One region of the Variovorax sp. V116 genome, then DNA from elsewhere that is predicted to be linked to it. Evidence: predicted binding sites of a transcription regulator. Region 1 holds the regulator's gene; each other region holds the start of a gene.

Region 1 (7,397 bases):
AATCGGCGCTCGTGCGCGTGCAGCGCTGAGCCTGCCGGCAGGCGCCGCGGATATTCTTTAAGCTTCGCCGCGCGGCATGGGCCGCCGCCAGGATCGTCCTGGGCATGCCGCACGCGGGAACTCCGCGCGGCGCGCCGGCTCAGTACTGCCGTACCCAACAGGAGAACTCTTTCAATGAAACGTCGTGACTTTTCGCTGGCCGCCACCTCGCTGGGCCTGCTTTCGCTGGCTGGCAACACCGCGCACGCCCAGGCGCGCGCGCCCAAGGCCGGCACCGAGTACCTGGTGCTCGACAAGCGCGTGCCGGTCGACGCGCCGGCGGGCAAGGTCGAGGTGATCGAGTTCTTCTCGTACAACTGCCCGCACTGCAACGACTTCGAGCCGCAGCTGGAAGCCTGGCTCAAGACGGTGCCCAAGGAAGTGGCGTTCCGCCGCGTGCCCGTGCCCTTCGTGGGCAACGACGTCGAGGCCAAGCAGCGCCTGTACTACGCGCTCGAAGCCATGGGCAAGGTCGACGAATTCCAGCCCAAGGTCTTCGACGCCATCCACAAGCAGCGCCAGAACGTGAACGGCGACGCCAACATCATTGCCTGGGCCGGGGCCAACGGCCTGGACGGCGCCAAGTTCAAGGAAGTCTTCACCTCCTTCGGCGTGGCCAGCAAGGCCAAGCGCGCCGCGCAGCTGACCGACGCCTACAAGGTGGCCGGCGTGCCGGCGCTGGCCGTGAACGGGCGCTGGTACGTGGACGGCGAACTGGCCGGCAACATGACCAAGGCGCTGCAGGTCACCAACTACCTGATCGGCGAAGCGAAAAAGGGCTAACCCCCAGGCTGCGCGGCACTTCGTGTCCGCTGCGCCCACCCCTTGCAGGGGCGGCACCTGCGGCCCGGCGAAGCCGGTTCCGCGGTGTCTCCCGATGGGGACACCGGCCCGCTTCGGCGGGCCTTTTTCATCGGCGTTGGTGGCTGGTGCTGATCCGCCGCATACAATGGTTCAGAGCAAGTTTCGTGCCTCTATGACATTGCCCTCCTATCCCCACACCACCCCCTTCGTTCGCCGAATCCGCCGCCTGGCCGCCGGCGCGCTGCTGCTGGCCGGCCTGGCCTCGGGCGCGCTGGCCGAGACCGCCGACCGCAGCAAGCCGATGAACATCGAATCCGATGCGATGCGCTACGACGACCTCAAGCAGACGAGCGTGTTCACGGGCAACGTGCTGGTCACCAAGGGCACGATCATCATCCGCGGCGCGCGCATCGACGTGCGCCAGGACGCCGAGGGCTACCAGTACGGCGTGGTCACGGCGGCGCCCGGCAAAAGGGCCTACTACAAGCAGAAGCGCAATGCGCCCGACGAGTGGATCGAGGGCGAATCCGAGGTCATCGAATACGACAGCCGCGCCGACAACGTCAAGTTCATCCGCAATGCCGTCATGCGCCGGCTGATCGGCGCCACGCCCAACGACGAGAGCACCGGCGCGCTCATCGTCTACGACCAGAGCAACGACACCTACACGGTCAACGGTTCCACCGTGCCGCCCAACACGGGCGTGAACGCACCCCCAGGCGGACGCGTGCGGACCATCCTCACGCCCAAGAGCGCCACCGCGCCGGCGCCCGGGGCCTCGGCGCCCGCCGGCGGACGGGCCGCGCCGGCGGCGGCCGCGCCCCAGCCGGCACCCGGTGCCGGCCTGCGCTCGAGCACCACGCTGGGCGGCGACGGGGAAAGGCGCAAGTGATCGAAGCCGCTGGAACCCAGAACGCCGACGGCACGCCGGGCAGCCGCCTGGTGGTGCGCGGCCTGCAGAAGAGCTACGGCAGCCGCAAGGTCGTGCGGGATGTCTCGCTCGACGTGCAAAAGGGCGAAGTCGTCGGGCTGCTCGGCCCCAACGGCGCCGGCAAGACCACTTCGTTCTACATGATCGTGGGGCTGGTGCGGGCCGATGCGGGCGAGATCACCATCGACGGCGAGCCCATCGCCCACATGCCGATCCACCGGCGCGCGCGCATGGGCCTGAGCTACCTGCCGCAGGAAGCCTCCATCTTCCGCAAGCTCACGGTCGAGGAAAACGTGCGCGCCGTGCTCGAGCTCCAGCGCGAGCCCGACGCCAGCGGCAAGCCCGCGCCACTGACCAAGCAGCGCATCGAGGAGCGCCTCTCCGGCCTGCTGGCCGACCTGCGGGTGGACCATCTTCGCGATTCGCCCGCGCTCGCGCTCTCGGGCGGCGAACGGCGCCGGGTCGAGATCGCCCGCGCGCTGGCCACGCAGCCGCGCTTCATCCTGCTGGACGAGCCCTTTGCCGGCATCGACCCGATCGCGGTGATCGAGATCCAGCGGATCATCAGCTTCCTGAAGGAGCGCGGCATCGGCGTGCTCATCACCGACCACAACGTGCGTGAGACGCTGGGCATCTGCGATCACGCGTTCATCATCAGCGACGGGCATGTGCTGGCACAAGGCACACCCTCGGAGATCGTCGACAACGCCGAAGTACGCAGGGTGTACCTCGGCGAGCACTTCCGGATGTAAGGGAGGAGTCGGTCTCCATGAAGCAAGGGCTGTCCCTTCGCGTTTCGCAGCACCTGGCGCTCACGCCCCAGCTGCAGCAGTCGATCCGGCTGCTGCAGCTGTCCACGCTCGAACTGAGCCAGGAAGTGGAGCAGATGCTGGACGAGAACCCGTTCCTCGAACGCACCGCGGAAGAAGCCGCGCGCGAGGAATTCGGGCTCGACGCCATCGACACGCCGGTGCCGCGCGACGAGGCCGGTGAAGCCGCCGAGGGCGAATTCAGCTCGGCCCCGGCCAGCAGCACGACCAGCACTTCGAGCGAAACCGCCTCCACGGCCGAGTCCGAGGTTCCTGCCGCCGACGCCACCGAGCGCGAGCCCGACTGGGAAGGCGACGGCACCGTCGACATGGCGCCGGACGACAGCGAATGGGGCAGCGATGCCCCCGCGCGCCAGAACAACCTGGGCGACGACGAGCGTGCCGACGCCACTGAGCTCGCGCGCAGCCAGGAGTCGCTGCAGTCCTTCCTGCACCGGCAGGCGCTGAGCCTGCGGCTGAACGAGAACGACAGCGCCGCGCTGCGCTTCCTGATCGAATCGCTCAACGACGACGGCTACCTGGAGGATTCGCTGCCGGCGCTGGCCTCGGGCCTCGCGGGCGACGACAACGACCAGTTCGACGAGCTGGTGCACCACTTCCAGGTGGCGCTCGGCCTGCTGCAGAGCCTGGAGCCGGCCGGCGTCGGCGCGCGCGACCTGGGCGAATGCCTTTGCATCCAGCTGCGCGCGCTCGCCAGCGAAAGCGAGACCGAGGAACAGGCGCTGGTGCGCAAGACCGCCATCGCGATCTGCAAGCAGCCGATGGAGCTGCTCGCGCGGCGCGACTTCAAGCGCCTGGCCACGCTCACGCGCACCAACGAAGAGCTGGTGCGCTCGGCGCTGCAGGTCATCTCGCGCCTGGAGCCCAAGCCGGGCCGCCGTTTTGTCGATGTCGAGCGCAACATCGTGATTCCCGACGTGATCGTCACCAAGATCGGCCGCGGCACCAATGCCAAGTTCCGCGTCATGCTCAACCCCGAGGTGATGCCGCGGCTGCGCGTGCACGACATCTATGCCGGCGCGCTCAAGTCGCACAAGGGCGAGGGCAGCCAGGCGCTGTCGCAGCGGCTGCAGGAGGCACGCTGGTTCATCAAGAACATCCAGCAGCGCTTCGACACCATCCTGCGCGTGAGCAACGCCATCGTCGAGCGGCAGAAGAGCTTCTTCGTGCACGGCGAGCTCGCGATGCGACCACTGGTGCTGCGCGAGATTGCCGACGAACTCGGCCTGCACGAATCGACCATCTCGCGCGTGACCACGGCCAAGTACATGTCCACGCCTTTCGGCACGGTCGAGCTCAAGTACTTCTTCGGCTCGGCGCTCGGCACCGAGACCGGCGGCAATGCATCGAGCACCGCGGTGCGCGCGCTGATCAAGCAGTTCGTGAGCTCCGAGAGCATCAAGAAGCCGCTGTCCGACAGCCAGATCTCCGAGATGCTCAAGGAGCAGGGCATCGAGTGCGCGCGCCGCACCGTGGCCAAGTACCGCGAGGCCCTGCGCATCGCGCCCGCCAACCTCCGCAAGGCGCTGTAGAAAGCCGCCGATGGCCCGTCGCCTGCTGTCGCGCTGTGGGCAATGGGTCTTCGCCATGGCGGCGGTGCTGCTGTTCGCCGGCTGCGCCACCCTGCCCGACGAGGCGCCGCGCCCGGCCACCCGGGCCATGGCCGCCTCGGCCGACACCGCGCTCGGCAAGATCGCGCAGGCCTCGCAGCCCGACCCCGACCTGAGCGGCTTCCGCCTGATGCCGGGCGGCGACTTTGCCTTCGACACCCGCATCCAGCTCGCGCGGCGCGCCCAGCGCACGCTCGACGTGCAGTACTACCAGATCGAGAACGACGAGACCGGCCGCTACCTGCTGCGCACGCTGCGCGACGCGGCCCGGCGCGGCGTGCGCGTGCGGCTCCTGATGGACGATCTCTACACTTCGGGCGAGGACGAGCTGCTGCTCGGCCTGGCCGCCACGCCGAATGTCGAGCTGCGCCTGTTCAATCCCTTTCCGGCCGGGCGCGGCAGCCTGCTCAGGCGCTTCACCGCCTCGCTGTTCGACTTCAGCCGCGTCAACCGGCGCATGCACAACAAGCTCTTCATCGCCGATGGCGCGATGGCGGTGGCGGGCGGGCGCAACATCGGCAACCAGTATTTCAGGCGCACGGCGGGCGAGAATTTTCTCGATCTCGACACCTTCGTCGCCGGCGCGCTGATTCCGCGCCTGGGCGCGCTGTTCGACCAGTACTGGAACAGCGTCTATGTGCGGCCGGTCCGGTCGGTGGTGGCCAGCACACTGACACGTGACGAGCTGCAGAAGCGCTTCGACACCGCCACCGGCCCGGACACCACGCCGCCGCCGCCCCGGCCCGCGCCCAACGACCTGCTCGGCTACAGCCCGATCGCCGAAGACCTGGATGCCGGCAAGCTCGACCTGATCTGGACGCTGGCCGAGGCGTATGCCGATTCGCCCGAGCGCGTGATCGGCAAGACCGCCTCGTACGGCGGCGTGCCGCTGCTCGACGTCGACAGCGTGCGCTACAACGTGGTCGAGCAGATGCGCCGCGCGCGCTCCGAGGTGACCATCGTCTCGCCCTACCTGATTCCGGGCAAGGCGGGGCTCGAAGTGATGCGCGAAATCCGCCGGCGCAACGTGAAGATCAGCATCGTCACCAATTCCTTCGCCGCCACCGACGAGCCGCTGGTCCACACGGCCTACCGCCGCTACCGGCCCGAGATGCTCGAGCTCGGCGCCGAGCTCTACGAACTGAGCACCACGCGCACGCGGCGCAGCGTGCGCCTCGGCCTGTTCGGCACTTCGGTGGGGCGGCTGCATGCCAAGTCGGCGGTGATCGACCGGCAGGTTCTTTTCGTCGGCTCGATGAATTTCGACCCGCGCTCCGAAACGCACAACACCGAGATCGGCCTGTTCATCCGCAGCCCCGAGATGGCGCAGCAGACGCTCAAGCTCATCGAGGTGCTGAAGCAGCAGGGCGCCTACCGGCTGCGCTTTGCGAAGGACAGCGGCAATGCGCGCATCGAGTGGATCAGCGAGGAGGAGGCCGGCCGGACCACCGTGCTGAACGAGGAGCCCGACTCCGATTTCTGGGGCCGCACCATGCTCGAGATGCTGGCGCCGCTGACGCCCGAGAGCCTGCTGTAGCCCGCGCGGCTCAGCTGCTGCTGCGCACGCCCGACAGCAGCTTGAGGCCCAGCAGCACCATCACGCCGCCGGCCGCGCGGTCGATCCAGGCCTTGTAGCGCAGATAGGCCGAGCGCGGCGCCGCCGACGACAGCGCCAGCGCGACGACCGCATACCAGCTGGTCTCGATGCAGAAGATCACCGCCGGCACCGCCAGCGCCAGCGCCAGCGGCACCTCGCGCGGCAGGAAGGCCGCGAAGATGCTGGCGTAGACCACCGCCGTCTTCGGGTTGCTGACCTGCGTGCCCATGCCGAGGAGAAACGCGCGCCGCGCATTGCTGCCCGTGCCTGCGGCCGCGCGTTCGTCCTGCGCGGCGGACAGCGGCTCGCGCGCACCGCGCCAGATGCGGATGCCCAGGTACACAAGATAGGCGCCGCCGAGCAGCTTCACCGCCAGGTAGAGCGCCGGCACCGCGAGGAACGCCGCCTGCAGCCCGACCAGCGCCGCAATCGCGAACACCACGCCGCCCGCGCCCATGCCCAGTGCCGCGGCCAGGCCGTCGCGGCGCGACGACGACACGGCGGTGCGCGCCACCATGACGAAGCTCGGTCCGGGGCTCATGGCCCCGACGATCATTGCGCCCGCGATGCCCAGCAACGGAACCGTGATGCCGCTCATGGTTGCCTCCTTCTTCTTCTTCTATTGCTGCACGTTGACCGCTTCGACCTGCACCAGCAGCTTCACCTTGTTCTCGAAGCCGAAGTTCAGGCCCCAGGTGATGCCCCAGTCGCTGCGCTGCACCGTCGTCTCGAAGTCGCCGCCGCAGACCTGGCGGTTGATGAGCGGGTTCAGGTAGCAGTTGAAGCGCACGGCCCTGAGCGTGACGGGCCTGGTCTGCCCCATCAGCGTGAGCGTGCCCGGCACGTCGGCCACCTTGTCGCCGTTGAACTCGATGCGGTCCGCCACGAAGCGCCCGGTCGGGAATTCGGCCACGTTGAAGAAGTCCTTGCTTTGCACGTGGCGGTTGAGCAGGTCGACGCCGGTGTTGATGGAGCTGATGTCCATCGTGATGTCGACCTTGCCGCTGCTGCCGCTGCCGTCGATCTGCACCGAGCCGTCCTTGGTGCTGAAGCGGCCGCGGTTGGTGGTGGTGCCGTAGTGCCCCATCTCGTACATCACGAAGGTGTGGGTGGGGTCGATCACGTAGCTGGCGTTCTTCACCGGGCCGCCCGCGGGCTTGGCGGCGACGGGCGGCGCGGTGTATTCCTGTGCCAGGGCAGGGGTGGCAAGGGCCGCCGCGGCTGAGAGCGCGGCAGCGAGGAGGAGCTTCTTCATGGCAATGGGCGTGCGTGGCGTGAGAACGAAATAAAGGAATTCAGAGCGGACCGAAGCCCGCGAGCGTGAACTTGAAGCGAACCAGCACCTCGTTGCCGACCACCGAGGTGTCGGTCCACTCGCCGTCGCCCACCTTGTAGTCGAGCCGCTGGATCGTAAAGCTTCCGCTGGCCACCGCGTGGCCGTTGGCCGGCGCAATGCTCACCGGCACCGTGATCGGGCGCGAGATGTTCTTGATGGTGAGCTTGCCCGCGATCTCGAAGCGGCCGTCGCCCAGCGCCTTGATCGCGCTCGACTGGAAGCTGGCCTGCGGAAAATGCGCCGTGTCGAA
Region 2 (7,397 bases), 120 kb from region 1:
GAATGTCGACCGTGGCCTTGATCGCGAAGGCGCTCTCGCAGAGGATGGCCGCGCCGCGGTCGGTGGCGTTGGGCGTGCCGGTGGTCATCACCATGTGCTTGACGCCATCGAGCAGCACGGCCGCGCGCGCCACTTCGGCCAGCTGTTCGGGCGTCTTGCGCGCGACGGTGCGGCCGGCCGCGAGCGACTGGCCGATCGCGCAGAACTTGCAGCTCTTTTTGCGGCTCTCGTAGCGGATGCAGCTCTGCAGCACCGTGGTGGCGAGCACGTCGCTGCCGTGCAGCGTGGCAATGTGCGAATAGGGCACGCCGTCGAAGGTCTGCATCGCATAGAAGCGCGGCTGCTTCGGAAAGCTGATGCTCGCAATGGGAATGCTGCCGCGCATCACGCGGCTCACGCCCCGCGCATCGGGCGCCTCGGCCGTGAACGGCGAATGCCAGGCGCTCGAAGTGTGGACCGGCACCATGATCGTGTGGCCGTCCACCGTCACGGCCTTGTGGTCCGACGGGCCCGCACCGCCGCGGCGGCTTGCCACGCCGGCCGAAGGATCAACCAGCCGCAACCCGAAGGACTGGAGCTCGGTCATCAGCTGCCGGCTGTCCGGCGGGGTCGTCGTGGTGATGGTGGTCATGGTCGGGGCTCCGTTGAGCGAGGGGTTGCGTGGGATGCATCGGCACGGTGGTCTGCGCCGGCCGGTCGTTGATGGCGAGCGACAGCAGCTCGGGCCGCGCGTAGTGGCCGACCGAATCCATCATTCGCTTGCGCTTGGCGATCAGCGCCATGTCGAGGTCTGCAATCACCATGCCTTCGCCCTCGGTGAGCGGCGGCGCAAGGTGCTTGCCTTCGGGCGAGACGATGGCGGTGTGGCAGCCGCCGCGCAGCGCCTTCTGCAGGCTGGCGTCGGGCGTCACGCTGCGGATCTGTTCGTCAGTGAGCCAGCCGGTGGCGTTGACCACGAAGCAGCCCGACTCCAGTGCGTGGTGGCGGATCGTCACTTCCATCTGCTCCGCGAAGATCGGGCCCACCAGCGAGCCCGGGAACTGCGCGCAGTGGATCTCCTCGTGCTGCGCCATCAGGGCGTAGCGCGCGAGCGGGTTGTAGTGCTCCCAGCAGGCGAGCGCGCCAACGCGGCCGACGGCGGTGTCGACCACCTTGAGGCCGGCGCCGTCCCCCTGGCCCCACACCATGCGCTCGTGGTACGTCGGCGTGATCTTGCGGCGCTTGAGCGCCAGCGTGCCGTCGGCATCGAACACCAGCTGCGTGTTGTAGAGGCTGCCGTGGTCGCGCTCGTTCACGCCCAGCACCACGACCATGCCGTGATGCCGCGCACGCTCGGCCACGGCCTGCGTGACCGGCCCGGGCACGACCACAGCGCGCTCCGCCAGCGCGAGGTGCGGCGCACCCTGCAGCACCGGCGGCAGCACGAAGCTGAAGTAGGGGTAGTAGGGCACGAAGGTCTCGGGGAATACAGCCAGCTGCGCGCCCTTGGTCGCGGCCTCGTCGATGGCGCCGCACACCCGCTCGAGCGTGCCGTCGGGCCGGTCGAAGTCGGGCGCGATCTGGATCGCCGCGGCACGCACGATGCGGGGTGAAGAGCTCATGGGCACCCCCTGTTCGCAGCGGCAAGCGAAGCGAAGCCAATTCGTGGAACACCGCAGAACCGGCTTTGCCGGGCTGCTGGTGTTGCCCCCGGCGAGGGGGTTGGCGAAGCGACACGAAGTGCGCGAAGACTGGGGGTGGACATGTTTACAGCGTCCAGGTGTCGAGGATCACGGCGCCGGCCTTCTTGTGCAGCAGCACGAGGTCCAGCACGTCGAGCGGGTTGATCGGCGTGATGCCCTCGATCAGCGCGCCCTCGCCGTGGCCGTACAGCGCCTGCAGCGCGAAGCGGCACGCATACACCTTGCCGCCTTCCTCCATGAACTTGCTGATCTGCTTGTTGAAGTTCTGGTGGCCCGGAAAGGCCTCGTCGCCCAGCGTCGGAAAGCCGCGCTGCACGCCCAGCGTCACGCCGGGGCCGTACAGCAGCACCGAGGTCTCGTAGCCCTTGCGCCTGAGGCGCGTGGCCTGCAGCAGGTTCACGAAGCCGATCGAGCCCTCGAAGGCCACGGTGTGGAAGGTGACGAGCGCCTTCTCGCCGGGCTCGGCCTTGACGTCTTCGAACACCTTCTCTTCGTAGTCGACGAGGAACTCGCCTTTCTCGTTGCGGGGGCGGGTGACTTTGGGCATGGGGTACTCCGGTTGAAGAAAAAGGGGATGAACGCAGGTCTTGCGCGCCTTTCTCTTTGCAGGCGATGTGCCAGCGCCCGGCGCGGCGCGTGCGATCAATGCGCGATCAATTCGCCGGGATGCGGCCTCCGCGCCCGAAAACTTTTTTCGGCCGCACGAAACCCCCTCGGCCAAGGCGGCCGGCGCGGCCCCGCCTGCACCGGGAAGACGCATCCGCCATGCGATCAATGCACCCGATCAACGGGGTTGATCGCACCTGATCGAGGCGTGCGGCCCCTCTGGAGCGGGCGCGATTCCTGCGTGCCTGATCGGTGACCCGATGCAATCAATGGATGCAATCAACTTTGCCGATGACCACGATCACCGCCCACTGGCGCAAGCAGCTGCGCAACACCGCCAAGCCGGCCTACCTGCTGCTGGCGGAATTGATTGCCGACGACATCAAGACCGGCCGCCTCGCCGTGCGCGACCGGCTGCCCACCCTGCGCGAGCTCGCGGCCGAGCTGGAGCTCAACTACACGACGGTGGCACGCGGCTATGCCGAGGCACGCAAGCGCGGCCTGATCGATTCGCGCGCCGGCACCGGCACCTTCATCCGCTCGGGCAGCCCGAGCCTGCGGCTGCGCGGCGGCAGCGGCGCCGAGATGACGATGAACATGCCGCCCGAGCCCGACAACCCGCACCTGATGGCGCGGCTGCACGACAGCGCGAGCCGCGCCTTCGCCGAGGCCAACCTGCACGACCTGCTGCGCTACCAGGACTTCGGCGGCACCGCGCACGACCGCGAGGCCGCGATGCACTGGCTGCGGCCCTTCGTGCCCGACGCGGGCATCGACCGCATCCTCGTGTGCCCGGGCATCCACGGCGTGCTCACGGCGCTGTTCTCGCAGCTCGCGCGGCCGGGCGAGCTGATCTGCGTGGAGTCGCTCACCTATCCGGGCGTGAAGGCCATCGCGGCGCAGCTGGGCGTGCAGCTGCATGCGCTGCAGCTCGATGACGACGGCCCCATTGCCGATGCCTTCGAGCACGCGTGCAGGACGCTCAAGCCCAAGGCGCTCTATTGCAACCCCACGCTGCTGAACCCGACCGCGGGCACGGTGCCCCGCGCGCGGCGCGAAGCGCTGGCCGACGTGGCGCTGCGCTATGCGGTGCCGATCATCGAGGACGACGCCTACGGCATGCTGCCGCGCCAGACGCCGGCCGCGCTCGCCACGCTGGCGCCCGGGCTCACCTACTACGTGAGCGGGTTCTCCAAATGCTTTGGCGCGGGACTGCGCAGCGCCTACGTGTGCTCGCCCACCGTGGTCCAGTCGCAGCGCCTGGCCGGCGCGATGCGAGCGACCACCGTGATGGCCTCGCCCATCACCAATGCCTTGACCACGCTGTGGGTCGAGGACGGCACCGCCGAGGCCATGCTGCAGGCGGTGCGCAGCGAATCGATGGCGCGGCAGGCGCTGGCCGCGCGGCATCTGGGCGGCAGCGGGCTGCAGGCGCATCCCGAGGGCTTCCATGCCTGGCTGCCGCTCTCGCCGGGCTGGAGCCCGGTGGAGTTCGCCTCCTACCTGCGCACGCAGAACGTCGGCGTGGTGGCGAGCGCTGCCTTCTCCACCGATGGCGATCCGCCCGAGGCGGTGCGCATCTGCCTGGGCGGCCCGATGTCGCGCGAGCAGTGCGACCAGGCGCTGCGGCTCATCGCCGACACGCTCGCGCATCCGCTGCATCCGCACGCCACGCTGCTCGGCGGCTGAGCGCGGTGGCCGTGCTCAGGCGCAGTCGAGCTTCAGTGCCTCGATGCGGCCGCCGAAGCCGAGCTTGCGCATCAGGCCGCCCTCGCGGCTGTTCGCCGGAAAGTCGACCGTGCGGTCCTTGAACATCGCATGCTCGTACACCTTCAGCGTGGCGCGCGGGCCCACGCTGACACTGTCGATGTCGCGCTTGAGCTGCCGCGCGGTGCCGCGATCCATGCTCTGGACCTCGGCCGGTCCCACCAGCGTCAGCATGTCGCCCTGGAAGTTGCGGCCGGTATAGAACTGGGCCCAGCAGCCCGAGGCCAGCGCGGGGTCCTCGATGCGCACGGGCACGAGCAGGATCGTGGGATCGGGCTGGTTGTCCGCGGCCGCGGTGGGGCCGGCCGAGCGCGTGGGGCCGGGCATGTGGGAGCAGGCGCCGAGCGCCATGGCGCCGGCAATCATGAGGTAGCGGAAATTCTTCATTGGTTCATTGGATGAGGATGGTGGTTGCTGCGGTTGGGAAAGCAGGCTCTTCAGGCTAGCGGCCACGGCTGCCCGCCGCGTAGGAGCAAAGCCCAAGCGCCCGTCCCCGCGCCGCGACGGCGGCGTTTGCCGCGCGCAACGCCGGGCGGCAAATCTCCGCGAATGGCTGCGGCCCGGATGCGCCCCTTTCCTACGCCGGCCGGTGCTGCGGATGTCCAGTCTGGCGATTCGCACCCATCCAATTTCTTGTTCATCATCGAAGGAAGCCATGGCCACGAGCAGCATCCTGGGAGGCGAACGCCCGCCGGAGGAACCGAAGGGGGCGGACGTCGACAGCCTGGGCCCCAGCGACACGAGCGACAGCGGAAGCGACGTGCGCACCTCGCGCGAACGCAGCGCCATTCCCGAAGACGCCGCGGAAGGCGCCATTCCCATTTCGCATGAAAGCAGCACCGATGCCGAGGGCACCGGTGAGCGTGCGTCGGCGGACGCTCCGCCGTCGGCGCCCGATGCGGACATCCTGCCGGACCGCACCGAGGACGCGGGCTCGGCCGCCGAGCTTGCCGGCACGGAAGAAGAAATCGACGGCGACAACGACGACGAAGCGGAGGACGCCGGCAACAAGCCCGCTTGAGGCGAGTTCGGTGCGACGCCATGCACGGCCAACTTGACTGCGCGCTCCACGGGCTCCAGCAGCTTGCCTATGCCCGGATCACGCGCGAATTCCACCAGGCCTGGCAGGCGAGGACGGACTGTCCCGCGTCCTGCGAAGCCGCCATCGGCGAGTCGCATCGCCGGGTGCAGCAGTGCGAGCAGGTGCTCGCGCAGCTGCGCCTGCTGATCGACGATCCACAGCAGATCGCGGAGATCAAGATTGCGCGCGCGCTGTACCTGCGCCTGCTGCTGGAAAGCGCGCCCGTGCGCCTGCAGTCGTGGAGCGACAGCGAAAGCTTCGACGACATGCCCAAGTCGCACCTGTTCGAATGGATTTCCTACGACTTCGAACGGCTCGAACTGGCCGAGCTCGAAGGCTCCATGACGCCCGAGGAAGCCGCTTCGTACGCGCAGGCGCTCGACGCGCGCGCCAGCAGTCTGCGCGAGGAGTGAGCACGCGCGCGGCGGGCGGGCCTTCACTCAGCCCCGGCCCAGCACGATCGCGCCGTCCTGGATGTAGCGGTCGAATTCGAGCTTGGGAATGGCCGCGGTCAGCGACTGGCCCTGGTCGGTCCAGGTGAGCACGACGCTGTCGTCGGCCATCATGATCTGGCAGTTCCCCTTCGGGATCTTCAGCTGCGGGCCGTCGCCGGCGCGAAAGGCCACATCGCCTGCGATGCGGGCGTCGATCTGCGTGGTGGAAGTCATGGTCTTGATCTGCCTTGCTTGCTATTGCGGCGCGGGGCGCGCGTGGCGGTGGCTGCCGTCGCTGCGCTGCTCCTTGGAAGGATCGGCATCGCGCGTGGGTGCGAGGCCGCCGGGCGAACCCGCCGAGGGCGGCCGCGAGGTCTGCGTGCGCGCGCTGGCCGGGCCCTGGTCGGCGCCGAGCTGGCGCTGGTCGGTCGCGCCGGCGGGCTGGTCCGCGGGGCGCGTGGCCGGCGGTTTCTCCGCATCGCTCATCGGCGGAGCGCGCGTGCCCTTGGGCGTGCCGGTGGGCTGGGCGACCGCGGCCATGGCGGCCAGGGCCATGGCGGCTGCCGCGAGGCCGCATTGGAAGAAGCGCAGTGGTTTGCCGTGCATGGAGGAGTCCTCGAAAAGAAGAAGCTGCAAGCCTCCTTTCTCGCGCAGCCTGGCCGCGTGCTTGTAGGCAGGGACAGCATTCCCGCGCCGGTGGCAGGCCTGCGCGCGACTCGCTTGCGCCGAAGACGCGCCGCTTTCCTACGCGCGCCGCCGCCAGCGCGGCGCACGGTGGAATTTTCTTTCTAGCAAAGGAAATCCAGCGTGACCCAAAGACGATCCACCGAACCAGCGAATGCGCCGGCCTACGGCCGCCCCGTGCCCGCCGAGCGCAGCATGAAGCGCGAGGCCAGGACGCCGGCTGAAAACGGCGAGCCCATGGGCCCCAACAACGGCCCGGCCATCACCGAGCAAAGAAAGCCGCCCACCCCCGGCGATGCCGCGGTCGGCGAAAGCGGCAACCACGGCAGTTCGCCGGGCAGCCAGCCCGGCCGCCCCGAGAAGGCATTGCGCGAGGAATGATGAGCCGCCGGTGAATGCATCGGGGCAGCCCACCCCGAAGAACGCTTACAGCGGACGTCAGGCGGCACCGACACCGGTCCTCCTCCGCTCGAACACCATTTCTTCATGGAACCAGCGCACGCAGTGCAGCAGCTGGCGCTGGCAATTCTCAACCTGCCTCGATTTCGACGAGGCCTACGAAGGAGTCATGACATGGCCAACTACACGAACACCGCGGACACCGCCACCACCGAGGATGTGGTCAAGGTGCTGAACGATCTTCTGGAGAACTCGCGCGACGGCGAATACGGCTTCCGCGCCTGTGCCGAGGAGGTCGACTCGCCGCAGCTCAAGCAGGTCTTCCAGAGCCGCTCGGCCGAATGCGCCAAGGCGGCAGCGGAACTGGTCCAGCTCATCCAGCGTTTCGGCGGCTCGCCCGACAAGGGCGGCACGGCGACCGGTGCCATGCACCGCGGCTGGGTGCACGTGAAGGGCACGGTGGGCGCCAACAGCGCGCTCTCCATGCTCGAGGAGTGCGAGCGCGGTGAAGACGCCGCGGTGGCGCGCTACCGCAAGGCGCTGAAGGAGGACCTGCCGGCCGACGTGCGCGCCGTGATCCAGCAGCAGTCCGAAGGCGCCAAGCGCAACCACGACCAGATCAAGCGGCTGCGCGACGAGATGCGCAGCAAGAGCAAGTAAGTCATAAGGGGCAAGGGGCTGCGCCGCCCGGCAGGGCCGCACGGGGCAAAATGGACATCGTCCTGCAACTCCGGCGGCCTTGTC
Region 3 (7,397 bases), 220 kb from region 1:
CGACCCCGCCCACCACGGCGGCGTCGGCCAGGCCCAGGCGGATCAGCCGCTCGGCCGAGGCAAACACCTTGGCGCTCGACGAGCAGGCGGTGGAAATCGTCTCGCTCGGCCCGCTGAGCCCGAGCACCTGCTGCACGAACATCGCCAGCGAATGCGGCGTGTGCACGGCCGGACGGCGCTGGTCCATGGGAAAGCGGCCGTCGGCGTCGAGCTGGGTGTAGGCCAGCTCGGTCTCGCCGATGCTGGAGGTCGAGGTGCCGAGGATCAGCGCGATGCGCGAAGGGCCGTACCTGGCCCGCGCGGCCGCCACGGCCTCGGGAAAGCCGTCCGCATGCAGGCCCAACCAGGCCAGCCGGTTGTTGCGGCAGTCCCACGAGGCCAGCGCCTCGGGCAGGCGGATGTCCTCGAGTCCGTCGACCCGGCCGATCCAGGTGGGCAGCGGCGCGTCGCCGAAATCGTTGGCGCGCAGGCCGCTGCGCGAATGTTCGAGCGCCTCGGCGAGCGGCTCCTTGCCGACGCCGACGGCCGAAGTGGCCGTGAAGGCGCTGATCTGAAGGGGAGAAATGCGGGGCGGCACGTTGCTTGTGGGTTGGCGGACGGAAGGTGAATGATCGCTCTGGGAGCGAGGCGGCAGGTAACCGGAAAGTGACAGCCTACCAGTTGCGCGGGGCCCCGGGCGTCAGCTGTTTTCCCATGCGGACCGCGCCCTATTGACGCCCGGCCGGCGCCTTGGTGGTGGTGATGCGGGCGGCCAGCGCCACCAGCAGCAGCACCGGCACGCCCAGCAGCGCGGTGGCGGTGAAGAACTGGGCGTAGCCGTGCGCATCGACAAAAGCGCCCGAATAGCCGGCAATGAACTTGGGCAGCAGCAGCATCAGCGAGCTGAACAGCGCGTACTGCGTGGCCGAATAGCTGATGTTCGTGAGGCTCGACAGGTAGGCGATGAAGGCCGCCGAGGCAATGCCCCCGGCCAGGTTGTCGGCCGACACCACCGCGATCAGCGCCGTCAGGTCGTGCCCGCGCGAGGCCAGCCAGGCAAAGAGCAGGTTGCTCGCCGCGCTCAGCACCGCGCCCAGCATCAGCACGCGCATCACGCCCAGCCGCATCGACAGCACGCCGCCCACGAAGGCGCCGGCCAGCGTCATGACCACGCCGTAGATCTTGCTGACCGTGGCCACCTCGTCCTTGGTGAAGCCCATGTCCACGTAGAAGGGGTTGGCCATGATGCCCATCACCACGTCGCTGATGCGGTAGATGGCAATGAGCGAGAGGATCAGCGCGGCCTGCCACTTGTAGCGGCGGATGAAGTCGGCAAAGGGCTCGATCAGCACGCTTTGCAGCCATTCGGCCGCGTTCTTCGGCTTGGGCAGCACGCGGCGCACCGGCTCGGGCGAGAGCAGCACGGTCAGCACGCCCACCGCCATCGAGGCCGCCATCACCAGGTAGGCCGTCTTCCATGCGCCGTTCTGGTAGGCCGCCGCGCCCGTGGCGGCCGCTGCTGCCGGCGCCACCTCGGCCCAGGCCGCCACCCACAGCACACCGGCGCCGGCCCAGATCATCGCCAGGCGGTAGCCCGTTTGATAGGCGGCGGCGAGCGCGGCCTGCTTGCGCGTTTCGGCCGACTCGATGCGGAAGGCGTCCAGCGCGATGTCCTGCGTGGCCGAGCCGAAGGCCACCAGCAGCGCGCACCAGATCAGCGGCGCGAGGCCCTGGCGCGGATCGTTGAGCGCCATGCCGACCAGCCCCGCGACCACCATCCCCTGCGCCAGCAGCAGCCAGCCGCGCCGGCGCCCGAGCAGCGTGGTCAGCGGCGGCAGCGGCAGCCGGTCGACCAGCGGCGCCCAGACCCACTTGAAGCCATAGGCCAGGCCCACCCAGCTCAGGTAGCCGATGGTGGTGCGGTCGATGCCCGCCTCGCGCAGCCGAAAGCTCAGCGTGCCCAGCACCAGCAGCAGCGGCAGGCCGGCGGAAAAGCCCAGCGCCAGCATGCGCAGCGTGGCGGGCTCGAGGTAGACCTTCAGCGCATCGCGCCAGGGCGGGGAAGGGGCGGTGGAGGTTTCGGCGGGCTGGGCAGACATGAACTCCGGATTGTCCATGAGCGCGCGCCGCCTGCCGAGCCGTCTTTTTGTCGGCAATTGTTCCTATGATCCGCGCATGTGCACACGATGCGAGCTTCTTGTTGTTTCTTCCGCGGCTTCTTCGGCGCCGCGCGCCTCGGCCTGGCAGCCGCGGCGGGCCTTCCTGCTGGCGGCCGGCGCCGCGCTGGCCGGACCGGCCCTGGCGCAGGTGAACGTGGGCAATGCCTCGGTGGCGCGCAACCTGGTGCCGGCCGACCGGATCGAGGCCGCCGGCGTGCAGCAGTACGGCCAACTGCTGGAGCAGGCGCGCGCCAAGCGTGCGCTCGCGGGCGACGGCAATGCGCAGCTGCAGCGGCTGCGCACCATCGCGAACCGGCTGATTCCTTTTGCCACGCCGTGGAACGCGCGCGCGCGTGAATGGAAGTGGGAGGTCAACCTGATCGGCAGCAAGCAGATCAACGCCTTCTGCATGCCCGGCGGCAAGATCGCCTTCTTCACCGGCATCCTCGAACAGCTCAAGCTCAGCGACGACGAGGTCGCCATGGTGATGGGGCATGAGATGGCCCACGCGCTGCGCGAGCACGCGCGTGCCCGCATGGCCAAGAGCGCGGGCACCGGTGCGGCGCTTTCCATCGGCGCGCAGCTGCTGGGCCTGGGCCAGATGGGCGATCTGGCGGCGCGCGCCGGCACGCAGCTGCTGACCCTCAAGTTCAGCCGCAGCGACGAGACCGAGGCCGATCTCGTCGGGCTCGAGCTTGCAGCGCGCGCGGGCTACGACCCGCAGGCCTCGGTGTCGCTCTGGAAGAAGATGGCCGCGGCATCGAAGAACCAGGGCGGTCTCAGCTTTCTGTCGACCCACCCGAGCGGGCCGGACCGGATCCAGAAGCTCGAGGCCAACCTGCCGAAGGTCGAGGGGCTTTACAAGGAAGCCAGGCGCAGCTGAGGTCTTGCTCCCTCTCCCTCCGGGAGAGGGCGGGGGTGAGGGCGGCGGCCTTCATATGTGAGCCGCGCTTCATCGGCGGCACGGAGCCCTCACCCCAACCCTCTCCCGGAGGGAGAGGGAGCAAAACCCTGAACAGGATCTTTTGAAGGACGGCCTTCGGTCGCCTGGCACATTGCTTGCATCTCGACTTGTACACAAGTTTGGATGCCTGATGATGGTGCATGAAGAAAACGGATCGGCTGCCGCAGCGTGGATTGCCCGCTTTCCCCGGCCCGTGCCCGGCGCGGACGCGGGCCCTCTGGCCGGCCTGCGCTTCGCCGTCAAGGACAACATCGACGTGGCCGGCGTGCCCACCACGGCCGCCTGCCCGGCCTTCGATCGCCGGCCGGCTGAGCACTCGGCCGTGGTGCGGAAGCTGCTCGATGCCGGTGCATCGCTGCTCGGAAAGACCAACCTCGACCAGTTCGCCTGCGGCCTGAACGGCACGCGCTCTCCATACGGCGAAGTGCCCAATGCCTTCGACACGCGCTATGTCTCGGGCGGTTCCAGCTCCGGGTCGGCCTATGTGGTGGCCGCCGGCGAGGTCGATTTCGCGCTCGGCACCGACACCGCCGGCTCGGGCCGCGTGCCCGCCGGGCTCAACAACATCGTCGGGCTCAAGCCCTCGCGCGGCCTCTTGAGCGCCTTCGGCGTGGTGCCCGCCGCCCAGAGCGCGGACTGCGTGTCGATCTTTGCGCGCAGCGTCGGCCTGGCCGTCGACGTGCTTCTTGCAGCCGCCGGGCCTGACGCGCGCGACCCTTACTCGCGGGCGCTTGCGCTGCGCAGCCATCCGTTTCCGCCGGCCTTCCGTTTCGGCGTGCCCGACACGCTTCGCTTCTTCGGCGATGCCGCGGCCGAGCAAGCCTTTCGCGATGCGCAGCTGCGGCTCGCCGCCCTCGGCGGCACGGCCGTGGAAATTCCCTTTGCGCCGCTGGCCGAGGCCGCCGCGCTGCTCTACGAGAGCGCGCTCGTGGCCGAGCGCTATGCGGCGGTGCGCGGGTTCTTCGATGCGCACGGCTCCCAGGTGATCGAGCCGGTGCGCGGCATCCTCGAAAGCGGCCGCGGCTACAGCGCCGCCGACGTGTTCGAAGCGCAGACCCGGCTGCGTGCCATCGCGCAGCAGGTCGAGCCGATGTGGCGCGGCATCGACCTGCTGCTGGTGCCGACCGCGCCCACGCACTACACGCGCGAACAGATGCGCGCCGACCCCGTGGTGCTCAACCGCAACCTCGGCGCGTACACCAACTTCGTCAACCTGCTGGACTACGCCGCCATCTCGGTGCCGAGCGCGCTGCGCGCCGACGGCCTGCCCTTCGGCATCACGCTGATCGGCCCGTGCGGCAGCGATCTGGCGCTGGCCGAGCTGGGCCAGCGCTATCACCACGCCACCGGCCTGCCGCAGGGCGCCACGGGCTTGCCGCTGCCCGAGCCGCGCCCCCTTCCGGGTCTGGGCGCTTCGCCAGTGCAGGCCATGCCCATCGCCGTCGTCGGCGCGCATCTCTCGGGCATGCCGCTCAACGGCCAGCTCACCGAGCGCGGCGCCACGCTGCTGCGCGCCACCACCACCTCGCCGCGCTACCGCCTGCATGCCTTGCCGGGCACCGTGCCGCCCAAGCCGGGGCTGCAGCGCAGCACGGCCGGCGGAGCAGCCATCGCGCTCGAAGTGTGGTCCGTTCCCGTGGCCGAGGTCGGCAGCTTTCTCGCGCTGATCCCGCCCCCGCTGGGTCTGGGCAGCGTCGAGCTCGCCGACGGCAGCTGGGTGCACGGCTTCATCTGCGAAGGCCATGCGCTCGCAGGCGCCGAAGACGTGAGCCACCACGGCGGCTGGCGTGCCTACATCGCGAGCCGCGCCGCGGCCTCTTCCCCAACCATTCCAACCTGACCGATCGAGGAGTCTTCATGCGCATCCCTGAGAAATCGCCCGCGGCCGCCGCGTCGCGCCGCCAGCTGCTGCAGGCCGGCGCCGCGGGGCTGGCCGTGCTGGCCGCACCCGCCATCGTGCGCGCGCAGGCCGCGCCCAAGATCCGCATCGGCTTCTGGCCCGTGGCCGCGGGCCTGCCTTTCTTTGCCGCGGTCGATCGCGGCTATTTCAAGGAAGCCGGCCTGGAGGTGGAGCCGCTCAAGTTCGCGGGCGCGCAGCAGGTCATGGAAGGCATGCTCGCGGGCCGCTGCGACGGCAGCGCCAACGGCACGGGCTCGGCCAACCTCGCCATCGGCGAGATCGCGCAGCCGGGGCTGTTCAAGATCTTCTGCACCAACCCGAGCAACGCCAGGTTCGTGCTCGACGAATTCATCGTCGCCAAGGACAGCCCGATCAAGACCATGGCCGAGCTGGCCGGCAAGAAGATCGCATCCGGCCCCGGCATCCAGAACGTGACGCTGTGCAAGACCATGCTCGAGCGCGCGGGCGCCAAGGGCGCCACGGTGAGCGAGCTGCCCATCGGCCAGCATGTGGCGGCGCTCGTGGCGGGCCAGGTCGATGCCTGCTACACGCTCGAGCCCACCGGCACCGTGGGCCGCATGAACGGCACCACGCGCGTCATCGAGGCCGGCGTGGTCGCCAAATACATCCTCGGCGATCCAATGGCGCCCTGGCACGGCGGCGCAGCCAGCCTCACCAGCGAATTCATCAAGAAGAACCCCGACGCGGCAAGGAAGTACATCGCCGCCTATGCGCGCGGCGTGGAGCTGGTGCGCAGCAAGCCCGACGATGCGCGCCAGCACATGAAGGGCTACACCGCCATCGAAGGCAGCCTCACGGCCGAAGTGCCGCTCGCCTCGTACATGCTCTACAACGAGTTCAAGCCGAGCGACGTCGCGTACTTCCAGAAGTTCTACGACCTGTTCACCGAAAAAGGCATCTTCGAGAAGAAGGTGCCGGTGGACGGCCTGCTCTACAAGGCCTGACCATGGCCGACGCAAGCACGACCACGGCCACGCCGTGGACACCGCCGGCCGACGGCACCGCCGCCTCGGCACCGAAGCCGCCGCTGCGCGACCGGCTGCTGCCCTTCATCGGCCCCGTGGCGCTGTTCATCGTGTGGGACCTGGCGGTGCGCCTGGGCTTCATCAAGCCGATCCTTCTGCCCACGCCCGCCGACACCGTGGCGGCGCTCATCACGGGGCTCGCGGGCGGGCCGCTGCTCACCGACTTCGCGATGACCGTGTGGCGCACGCTGCAGGCCTTCGCGATTGCGGCGGTGGTCGGCGTGCCGCTGGGCGTGCTGCTCGGCAGCAACGAAAAGGCCTACCGCAGCGTCGAGTTCCTGATCGACTTCTTCCGCTCCACGCCTTCGTCCGCGCTGATCCCGCTGTTCCTGCTGATCTTCGGCGTGTCGGACGTCAACAAGGTGGCGATCGCGGCTTTCGGCGCGCTGCTGATCGTGGTGTTCAACAGCGCCTACGGCGTGATCAACGCGCGCAAGCAGCGCGTGATGGCGGCGCGCGTCATGGGCGCTTCGCGCTGGCAGATCTTCAAGGACGTGCTGGTGTGGGAAAGCCTGCAGCCCAGCTTCGTGGGCCTGCGCTCGGCGGTGTCGATGGCGCTGGTGATCGTCATCGTGGCCGAGATGTTCATCGGCTCCGACACGGGCCTCGGCCACCGGATCATCGATGCGCAGCAGGTGCTCAACGTGAAGAGCATGTATGCGGCCATTCTGGCGGCGGGTGCGCTGGGCTATGCGCTCAACATCCTCTTCCTCATCGCCGAGCGTCGCATCGTGCACTGGAGCGGAAGATGAAAGCCACGCCCGACATCGTCGTCAACGGCCCGGTGTACGCCGACGTGCCCAGGCCGGTCTTCAAGCCCGGCCCGGCCGGCACGCACATCACCATCCGCGGCCTGACCAAGTACTTTGCGGGCTGGCCGCTGTACGAAAACTTCGACCTCGACATTCCCAAGCACCGGATCGTCTCGGTGTTCGGGCCCAACGGCTGCGGCAAGTCCACGCTCATCAACATGATCGCGGGCCTGATCCCGATCGATGCGGGCGAGATCCTGTTCGACGGCAAGCAGCGCAAGGACACCAAGATCGGCTACGTGTTCCAGAACTACCGCGAGGCGATGTTCCCGTGGATGCGCACCATCGACAACATCGCTTACCCGCTGAAGCTCGAAGGCCGCAGCAAGGCCGAGGTCGACCGCCGCATGGAAGAGCTGGTGGCGTCCTTCGACGTGAAGTTCGACCTGAAGCGCTTTCCGTACGAGCTCTCGGGTGGGCAGCAGCAGACCGCATCGATCATGCGCGCGCTCGCGCCCAAGCCCGAGGTGCTGTTTCTGGACGAGCCCTTTTCGGCGCTCGACTTCGAGATGACGCTCTTCATCCGCGAGAAGCTGC
Region 4 (7,397 bases), 1.1 Mb from region 1:
GCCGCCCAAGGGCTACCTGAAGCGCCTGCGCGAGATCTGCGACAAGCACGGCATCCTCTTGATCTTCGACGAGGTCATCACCGGCTTCGGCCGCATGGGCACCAACTTCGCGTCGGACTATTTCGGCGTGGTGCCCGACATGCTGAACTTTGCCAAGTGCGTGACCAACGGCGTGATTCCGCTGGGCGGCGTGATCTGCCGCGACAAGCTCTACGACGCGATGATGAAGACCGACGCGCCAGAGCACGTGGTCGAGTTCTTCCATGGCTACACCTACTCGGGCCATCCGGTGGCCTGCGCCGCCGCCATTGCCACGCTCGACCTGTTCAAGGAAGAAAACCTGTTCGCGCGCGCCGGCGAAATGGGCAAGGTGCTGGGCGATGCCTTCCACAGCGCCTTCAAGGGCCTGCCGAACGTGGTCAGCATCCGCAGCCTCGGCCTGGCCGCCGCGGTGGAGCTCGCGCCCATCGCGGGCGCGCCGGGCAAGCGCGCCTACGACATCTTCCTGGACTGCTTCCACAAGGGCGCGCTGGTGCGGCCCGCGGGCGACGTGCTGGTGATTGCGCCGCCCTACATCGTGGAGAAGCAGCACATCGACACGCTGGTCAACACGCTCGCGGATTCGATCAGGAAGTTCGCCTGAGCCGGCGCGGCCTTCAGGGCGAAGGCCGCGGTTATCGAGCGCGCATGTCCGCGCAATAGTCCTTCGGCGGCAGCGACGCCGTGCGCCAGACGGCGTCGTAGGCTTCCTTGTCCTGCTCCTCGTCCGGTGATTCGCCGGCCTGCAGCCGCACGGACTTGACCGACACGTCGGTCGGCAGGTGCTGCGGCACGCCCAGCACCTTGGTGGCATGGCCCGCGCCGCTGACCAGCAGCACCGTCTTGCCCGGCTGGCGGGCCTTGACGATGGCCTGCGCCATGGCGCGGTCGCGCCCGACCTGGATGCGCGTCATCGGCACGATCTGCGGCTCGGGCAGCAGCTTGCAGTGGCCTTCGCGCACGGCGTCCTGCTGCGCGGTGTAGGCCTCGCCGTTGAGCTGCACGTCGAGCGAGACGTCGGCCATGGCGTTCTTCATGCGCGAACGCGGCAGGTTGGCGCCGATGACGGGCACGCTGGCGCGCACCGCGGCCATCACCACGGGACCGTAGCTCTGCCAGGCCCAGGCTTTGTCGTTCCAGGCCAGCGCGTCGCGCACCTGCGCATCGGTGGCCGCGGCGTCGAGGCGAAGGGTGCTGTGGCCTTCCTCGGCCATTTCGAGCAGCAGTGCGGCCAGCTGGCCCCGGCTGGCCAGCGCCTGGACGGTTTCGCGCTCGATCGCATGGTGCTCGGGGGCGTCGTGCTGCTCGCCCAGGATCAGCGCGTCCACCGGCAGCAGCGCCGCCGCGCGCCGCGCCACCGGCGCATCGGGGCCGTCCTGAAATGCGGTGCAACCCGCAAGGGCCATGGCAGCGAACAGGGGCAGCAGCAATCGGGAAGCCCGTGCGGAAAAGGGTTGGCATCGCATCGCGCCATACTATGCGCTGGCGCTCGCACGCAGTGCCATCCAATTCCGCTTCTTCCCTTCCTGCCCGTGTCTCTCCGCTTTCTGGTTCGCGTGCTGGCCACGCTGTTGCTCGCGCTCGCCGCGGCCGAAATCTGCCTCGCCCTGCACACCCCACTGCCGTGGATGATCGGCCCGCTGCTGGCGGTGTCGCTGGCGTCGATTGCCGGTGCGCCCACGGCCAGCTTCACGCCGCTGCGCAATGCCGGGCAATGGACCATCGGCACGGTGCTGGGCCTTTATTTCACGCCGCAGGTGGTGGCGCTGGTGGCCGGCGTTTGGTGGGCCATTGCGCTGGCCATCGCCTGGGCCCTGCTGCTCGGCTGGGGGTTCGGGCGCTGGCTGCATGGGCTGCACGCCCGGCGAATGCCGCATGTGCCGGCCAGTTCCATGAGAGCCACGACTTACTTCGCTGGCGCCATCGGCGGCGCCTCCGAGATGACGCTGCTGGCCGAATCGGCCGGTGCGCGCACCGACCTCGTGGCCGCGGCGCACAGCCTGCGGCTGGTGGTGGTGACCATCGCCATTCCGTTCGCAATGCAGTGGAGCGGCCTGCACGGGCTCGAAGTCAATCCGTCCACGGTGCGCGAAGTGAATGCGGGCGGGCTCCTGCTGCTCGCCCTGGCCACCGCCGCCGGCGGACTTGCGATGCGGGCGCTGGGCCGCACCAATCCCTGGTTCATGGGGCCGCTGCTGGTGGCGATGGGTTTCACCATCGCCGGCCAGCCGCTGTCGGCCGTGCCCGGCTGGATGTCGAACACCGCGCAGCTCGTGATTGCGGTCAGCCTGGGCGTGCGCTTCAGCCGCGAATTCCTGCACACGGCGCCGCGCTGGCTGGGATCGGTGGCGCTGGGCACCGTCGGCATGCTGGTGCTGTGCGCGGGGGCCGCCTGGCTGCTGGCCTGGGCGACGGGGCTGCACCCCGCCACCATGATCCTGGGCACTTCGCCGGGCGGCATTGCCGAGATGTCGATCACCGCCAAGGTGCTGCAGCTGGGCGTGCCGGTGGTGACGGCGTTCCAGGTCTGCCGGCTGGTGGCGGTGCTGCTGCTCGTGGGGCCGATGTACCGATGGATTTACCAACGGAAATGAGCGGCAGGCGCTGAAAAGACGCAAAAAAAGCGCCGCTCGGGCGCTTTCTTGTTCGGGCGGGCGGGGAACCCGGGTTTTCAGTGCACCAGCACCGGCGTGTGCGCCAGCTCGGCATAGCCCTCGAGCGTGTCTTCCACCTCTTCCTGCGTGGGCGTGTTGAGCTGCCAGGCGGCGATCTGCTGCTGGAACAGTTCGGCCCAGGAACCGTCGAGGTAGACCTCCTTGCCCGAGCGCTTGTCGACGATCTCGAAGCCGTGGCGTTCCAGCACCGGGACATTGGGCTGGTCCGGGGCGTCGCTTTCGTTCGGCTGCACGTGCACGACGACGAAGGACTCCGAGTCATAGAGCATGTTCATTGCGGGGCCTGTGAGGATGTCGATGGCGTTCATGGGGTTTAGATAGCAATCAACGCGCCAGTTTCAAGAAGGGTTGTCGCATTGCGGTCACAACGGTGTTTCTTTACCTCATTTGTACTATCAGCTGGACGGCCCCGCGGGAAGGGATTCACGCAACTGCATGTCGGCGAAGTCGCCGTTGGGCTGTGTCTGTTTCATCCGCACGGGTAGGTACCCCAGCGCCGGCGCGAGCCAGATTTCGATCTTGTCGTCGAACTCGCGCCGGGGGCTGCGCGTGAGCTTGCGCACGGCGTAGTCGCCCGCCGGCACGCTCATCTGCTCCTCGCCCTCGATGTTGAACACCCAGACGCCCGCGTCGCGCGGCCCGGCGGTCTGGATGGAAATGCGGCTGCCGGCCGGATACCGGCCCGGATCGCCCGCCAGCATGCCGCCCAACTGCATCACCACGCTGAGCCGGTCCTGCGCGCCGGGCAGCAGGGGCACGCTGGGCGCGTTGTTGCTGAACATGATCTGGCCCTGGTCGCGCAGGAAGTGCGAGGCGACCTCGCCCTTGCGGCTCTCCGAAAAGCGCGCCGGCTCGATGCCGGTGGGGCCGATCCGGCCGGTGCTGTGCTGGCTGCGGATGGTCCGGAACAGGAATTTGAGCGACAGCCGGGCGTCGTAGCTGCTGCCGTCCTGCAGCCAGACCAGGTCGCCGAAAACGCCCTGCATCGGCGAGGCGCCCTGCTGGCCCGTGACCGCGAAGGCGAGCTTCACCGAACCGGGGATGCGCAGCGCCTCGGGCCCGACGACATTGCCTGCCGCGGCGCTGGCGGCGCCCGCAGCCTCGCCGGGCGCGCCGTTTCCGACGCCGGCGTTGGCCGTGCTGCCCGCCCCGCCCAGCACGGCGCCTGCCGGGGCGCTGGCTGCCTGGTCGGGAGGTGTCGCTCCTGAATCAATAGCGTTCTGCGCCGTGAGGTCTGGCGTTTGCGGCGGGGGCTGTTCCGAAACCTGGGGTTCCGGCGCCGGCGCCGGCTGCGGCACTGGCTCGGATGGTGGCGCCACCGGCCGGGGCCTGGACGGCTCGCGCGGCCGGCGCGGCTTTGCGGGCGGCGGCGGCTTGGCCTCGGCCACTGGCGCTGCGGCGGCCGGCGCGGCCGGCTTTTCCGCGGCCGGCGGTGCAATCACGATGGTGCGGGTGATGAACTTGTTCGCGAGCGGCGAGGGGTCGGGCCCGATGGCCGTGGGAGCCAGGTCCAGCAACAGCACGTGGGCCAGCGCCACCGCCAGCGTCAGCCCGGCCAGCGCGCGCCATGACGGGCGTGCGGGCGGGGCGGCGGAGGACGGCAGCTGGGAGGCGACAAGCGTCGGCATGAGGTGGTGGAGTGGGCGCCGGCGCCGAGGTTCACCGGGAGCACCTCGGTACACTGCCGCCCGTTCAACCAGTTTAGTGGGCGCGGCGCCGGCTCTCGTGTTCGCGCCGTGTCCTTCATCACGCATTTGCCATCATGAAACTCGCCACCCTGAAGGACGGCTCGCGCGACGGCCAGCTCGTCGTCGTCTCGCGCGACCTCACGCTCGCCCACTACGCCACTGGCATCGCCAGCCGGCTGCAGCAGGTGCTGGACGACTGGGGCTTCATGAGCCCGCAGCTGCAGGACCTGTACGACGCGGTCAACACCGGCCGCGCACGCCATTCCTTCCCGTTCGACCCCGCCCAGTGCATGGCGCCGCTGCCGCGCGCCTACCAGTGGGCCGACGGTTCGGCCTACCTGAACCACGTCGAGCTGGTGCGCAAGGCGCGCAATGCCGAGGTGCCAGAGAGCTTCTACACCGACCCGCTGATGTACCAGGGCGGCAGCGACGACTTCCTCGGCCCGGTCGACGACGTGGTCGTGCCCAGCGAAGCCATGGGCATCGACTTCGAGGCCGAGATCGCGGTGATCACCGGCGACGTGAAGATGGGCGCCACGCCCGACCAGGCGCTCGACGGCATCCGCCTGGTGATGCTGGCCAACGACGTGAGCTTGCGCAACCTGATCCCTGCCGAGCTGGCCAAGGGCTTCGGCTTCTTCCAGAGCAAGCCGGCCACCGCCTTCAGCCCCGTGGCCGTGACGCTCGACGAGATCGGCGAAGCTTGGCAGCACGGCCGCGTGCACCTCACGCTGCAAAGCAGCTGGAACGGCCGCAAGGTCGGCATGTGCGACGCCGGGCCCGAGATGACCTTCCATTTCGGCCAGCTCATCGCCCACATCGCCAAGACGCGCAACGTGCGCGCCGGCAGCATCGTCGGCAGCGGCACCGTGAGCAACAAGGGCGTGGAAAAGAACGGCCAGATGGACTGGCCCAAGGGCTATTCGTGCATTGCCGAGAAGCGCTGCATCGAAACCATCCAGGGCGGCGAGCCCGTGACCGAATTCATGAAGTTCGGCGACACCATCCGCATCGAGATGAAGGGGCTCGATGGCCGCTCGCTGTTCGGCGCGATCGACCAGGAAATCGTGTCGGCGGCGGGGCGGGCGAAGGTGGCGCCGGTGTCGCTGGCGAACCCGCAGGACGACGACGGCGCCGAAGGCTGACTAGCGCGGCGCGGCGCGCAGCAGCTCCTTCTGGCTGCGTATCCCCAGCCGCCGGAACGCCCGGTACTGGTGGGTGCGCACCGTCGTCAGTTCGATGCCGATTTCGCGCGCCGCTTCCTTGGCTGTGCGGCCGGCCATCAGGTGGCCGATGACTTCGCGCTCGCGCAGGCTCAGGGTGAGAAGGCGCGAGGCGAGCGTGGGCGCCACCGCTTCGCGGGCGGCCATGGCGCTGCGGCCATGGGCCAGCGTGGCGTCGGCCAGGAGCGTGGCGTGGCGCTCGATGGCCGCGAAGTCGGCGGCGCCGAATTCGGGCTGCGCGAGGCTCCGGTAGAAGCTCACGGCCACGCGCTGGCCGGTGGGCGTCAGGCGCAGCACCGACGCGCGCTCGCGGATGCCCACGTCGCCGTAGCAGGCCGCGCGGTAGGCCGGGTCGGCCACCTCGTCGGCGCGCTGGTGGCCCAGCCAGAGCTGCGCGCGCCGGGGCAGCTTGCGCGCCGCCAGCCAGGTCATGTTGGGATCGAGCAGGTCGAAGCGCTGCGCCACGTAGCGCTCGGCCGTGCGTTCGGCCGTGGTGCCGTAGCTGCTGGCGGCCGACACCGCCTCGATGCGGCCGGTGGCGTCGACCGCGAACACGGTGCAGAAGGTGACGGGCATCACGCGGTGCATGGCCGCAAGGCAGCTGGCCGCCAGGTGCGGCGTGCCGATGCCCGCGAGCACGTCGCCGGCGAGGGCGGCGGACAGCATGGTGTCCGCCGCGGGCTGGATGCGCCAGCGTCTCATGGGGGGAGCAGGTAGGGCAGGGTAATTACTTCGTACGAAGTTATGACAATGGCCAGCGCCGCGCATCGGGACAATCCCGCTGCATGATGACGAACCCCACCGCTCCGGCCACCGCGCCGCCGCCCGGCGCACGGGCCGCCGATGCCGCCAGCGGCCCGGTGCCGCCGCCGGCCAGCGCCACCGAACTGCCGCCTTCCGTCGGCGCCTTTCACTACACGCGCTACCCGGCGCGCACGCCGGCGCTCGGGCACGACGGCATGGAGCCCGGCCGCCATCCGGTGGTGATCGCGGGCGGCGGGCCGGTCGGCATGGCGCTGGCGCTGGGGCTCGCGAACCACGGCGTGCGCAGCGTGGTGCTCGAGGCCGACGACACGGTGTGCGTGGGCAGCCGCGCGGCCTGCATCTCGCGCCGCAGCCTGGAGATCATGGAGCGGCTCCATGTGCTGCCGGCCTTCATGGCCAAGGGCCTGCCGTGGACCGGCGGGCGCAGCTTCTACAAGACGGCCGAGGTGTTCCGCTTCGAGATGCCGCATGACGAGCGCCAGAAGCTGCCGCCGATGATCAACCTGGAGCAGTACTACATCGAGCAGTACCTGCTGGACGAGATCCTCCGCCGCAACGAGGCGTCGCCGGGGCTCGTCGACATCCGATGGGGCACCGAGCTCACCGGCCTCGCGCAGGACGACGAGGGCGTGACGCTGGACGTGCGCAACCCCGAGGGCGCCTACCGGCTGCGCGGCCAGTGGCTTGCCGCCTGCGATGGCGGCCAGAGCTTCGTGCGCAAGGCGCTCGGGCTCGCGCTCGAGGGCACGGGCTACGAGGGCCGCTACGTGATCATCGACATCGAGCTGCACAGCACGCACCCCACCGAGCGCCGCGCCTGGTTCGACCCGCCGTGGAACCCGGGCTCGACCGTGCTGATGCACCGCCAGCCTGACGACATCTGGCGCATCGACTACCAGCTGCGCGCGGGCCAGGGCACCGAGGACGCGTTGAAGCCGGCGGCCGTGGCCGAATTCGTGCAGCGCCACCTCAACGCCATCGGCGAAGGCCACCTGCCATGGAAGACG

What was found. Region 1 encodes sigma-54, which starts transcription at its own class of promoters, with help from an activator protein. Its sites were predicted from a motif close to TGGCANGNAANCTGCTTT; they were not measured.
Region 2: a site for sigma-54 is predicted at 2,285-2,302, ahead of ACAM58_RS03465 (MSMEG_0572/Sll0783 family nitrogen starvation response protein). Genes of this name have one in related genera too.
Region 3: a site for sigma-54 is predicted at 3,187-3,204, ahead of atzF (allophanate hydrolase). Genes of this name have one in related genera too.
Region 4: a site for sigma-54 is predicted at 3,032-3,049, ahead of ACAM58_RS23785 (DUF3567 domain-containing protein). Genes of this name have one in related genera too.

The regions. Positions count from the first base shown of each region.
Region 1 covers NZ_AP028661.1:635,811-643,207, forward strand. Annotated here, with positions in the region: gene ACAM58_RS02945 (SPOR domain-containing protein) at 1-29, shown strand, start outside; gene ACAM58_RS02950 (thiol:disulfide interchange protein DsbA/DsbL) at 175-822, shown strand; gene lptA (lipopolysaccharide transport periplasmic protein LptA) at 1,016-1,735, shown strand; gene lptB (LPS export ABC transporter ATP-binding protein) at 1,732-2,526, shown strand; gene ACAM58_RS02965 (RNA polymerase factor sigma-54) at 2,544-4,136, shown strand; gene ACAM58_RS02970 (phospholipase D family protein) at 4,147-5,751, shown strand; gene ACAM58_RS02975 (LysE family translocator) at 5,762-6,409, opposite strand; gene ACAM58_RS02980 (YceI family protein) at 6,431-7,066, opposite strand; gene ACAM58_RS02985 (YceI family protein) at 7,107-7,397, opposite strand, start outside.
Region 2 covers NZ_AP028661.1:752,318-759,714, forward strand. Annotated here, with positions in the region: gene ACAM58_RS03455 (MSMEG_0568 family radical SAM protein) at 1-586, opposite strand, end outside; gene ACAM58_RS03460 (Nit6803 family nitrilase) at 549-1,601, opposite strand; gene ACAM58_RS03465 (MSMEG_0572/Sll0783 family nitrogen starvation response protein) at 1,747-2,229, opposite strand; gene ACAM58_RS03470 (PLP-dependent aminotransferase family protein) at 2,580-3,977, shown strand; gene ACAM58_RS03475 (hypothetical protein) at 3,993-4,442, opposite strand; gene ACAM58_RS03480 (hypothetical protein) at 4,711-5,076, shown strand; gene ACAM58_RS03485 (hypothetical protein) at 5,097-5,549, shown strand; gene ACAM58_RS03490 (hypothetical protein) at 5,577-5,804, opposite strand; gene ACAM58_RS03495 (hypothetical protein) at 5,826-6,176, opposite strand; gene ACAM58_RS03500 (hypothetical protein) at 6,378-6,635, shown strand; gene ACAM58_RS03505 (PA2169 family four-helix-bundle protein) at 6,828-7,313, shown strand.
Region 3 covers NZ_AP028661.1:412,736-420,132, forward strand. Annotated here, with positions in the region: gene ACAM58_RS01950 (beta-ketoacyl-[acyl-carrier-protein] synthase family protein) at 1-577, opposite strand, end outside; gene ACAM58_RS01955 (AmpG family muropeptide MFS transporter) at 708-2,078, opposite strand; gene ACAM58_RS01960 (M48 family metallopeptidase) at 2,155-3,021, shown strand; gene atzF (allophanate hydrolase) at 3,233-4,942, shown strand; gene ACAM58_RS01970 (ABC transporter substrate-binding protein) at 4,960-5,967, shown strand; gene ACAM58_RS01975 (ABC transporter permease) at 5,970-6,800, shown strand; gene ACAM58_RS01980 (ABC transporter ATP-binding protein) at 6,797-7,397, shown strand, end outside.
Region 4 covers NZ_AP028661.1:4,976,127-4,983,523, reverse strand. Annotated here, with positions in the region: gene ACAM58_RS23800 (aminotransferase class III-fold pyridoxal phosphate-dependent enzyme) at 1-643, shown strand, start outside; gene ACAM58_RS23795 (ChaN family lipoprotein) at 675-1,445, opposite strand; gene ACAM58_RS23790 (AbrB family transcriptional regulator) at 1,572-2,633, shown strand; gene ACAM58_RS23785 (DUF3567 domain-containing protein) at 2,711-2,989, opposite strand; gene ACAM58_RS23780 (DUF3108 domain-containing protein) at 3,110-4,342, opposite strand; gene ACAM58_RS23775 (fumarylacetoacetate hydrolase family protein) at 4,477-5,547, shown strand; gene ACAM58_RS23770 (LuxR C-terminal-related transcriptional regulator) at 5,548-6,327, opposite strand; gene ACAM58_RS23765 (FAD-dependent monooxygenase) at 6,411-7,397, shown strand, end outside.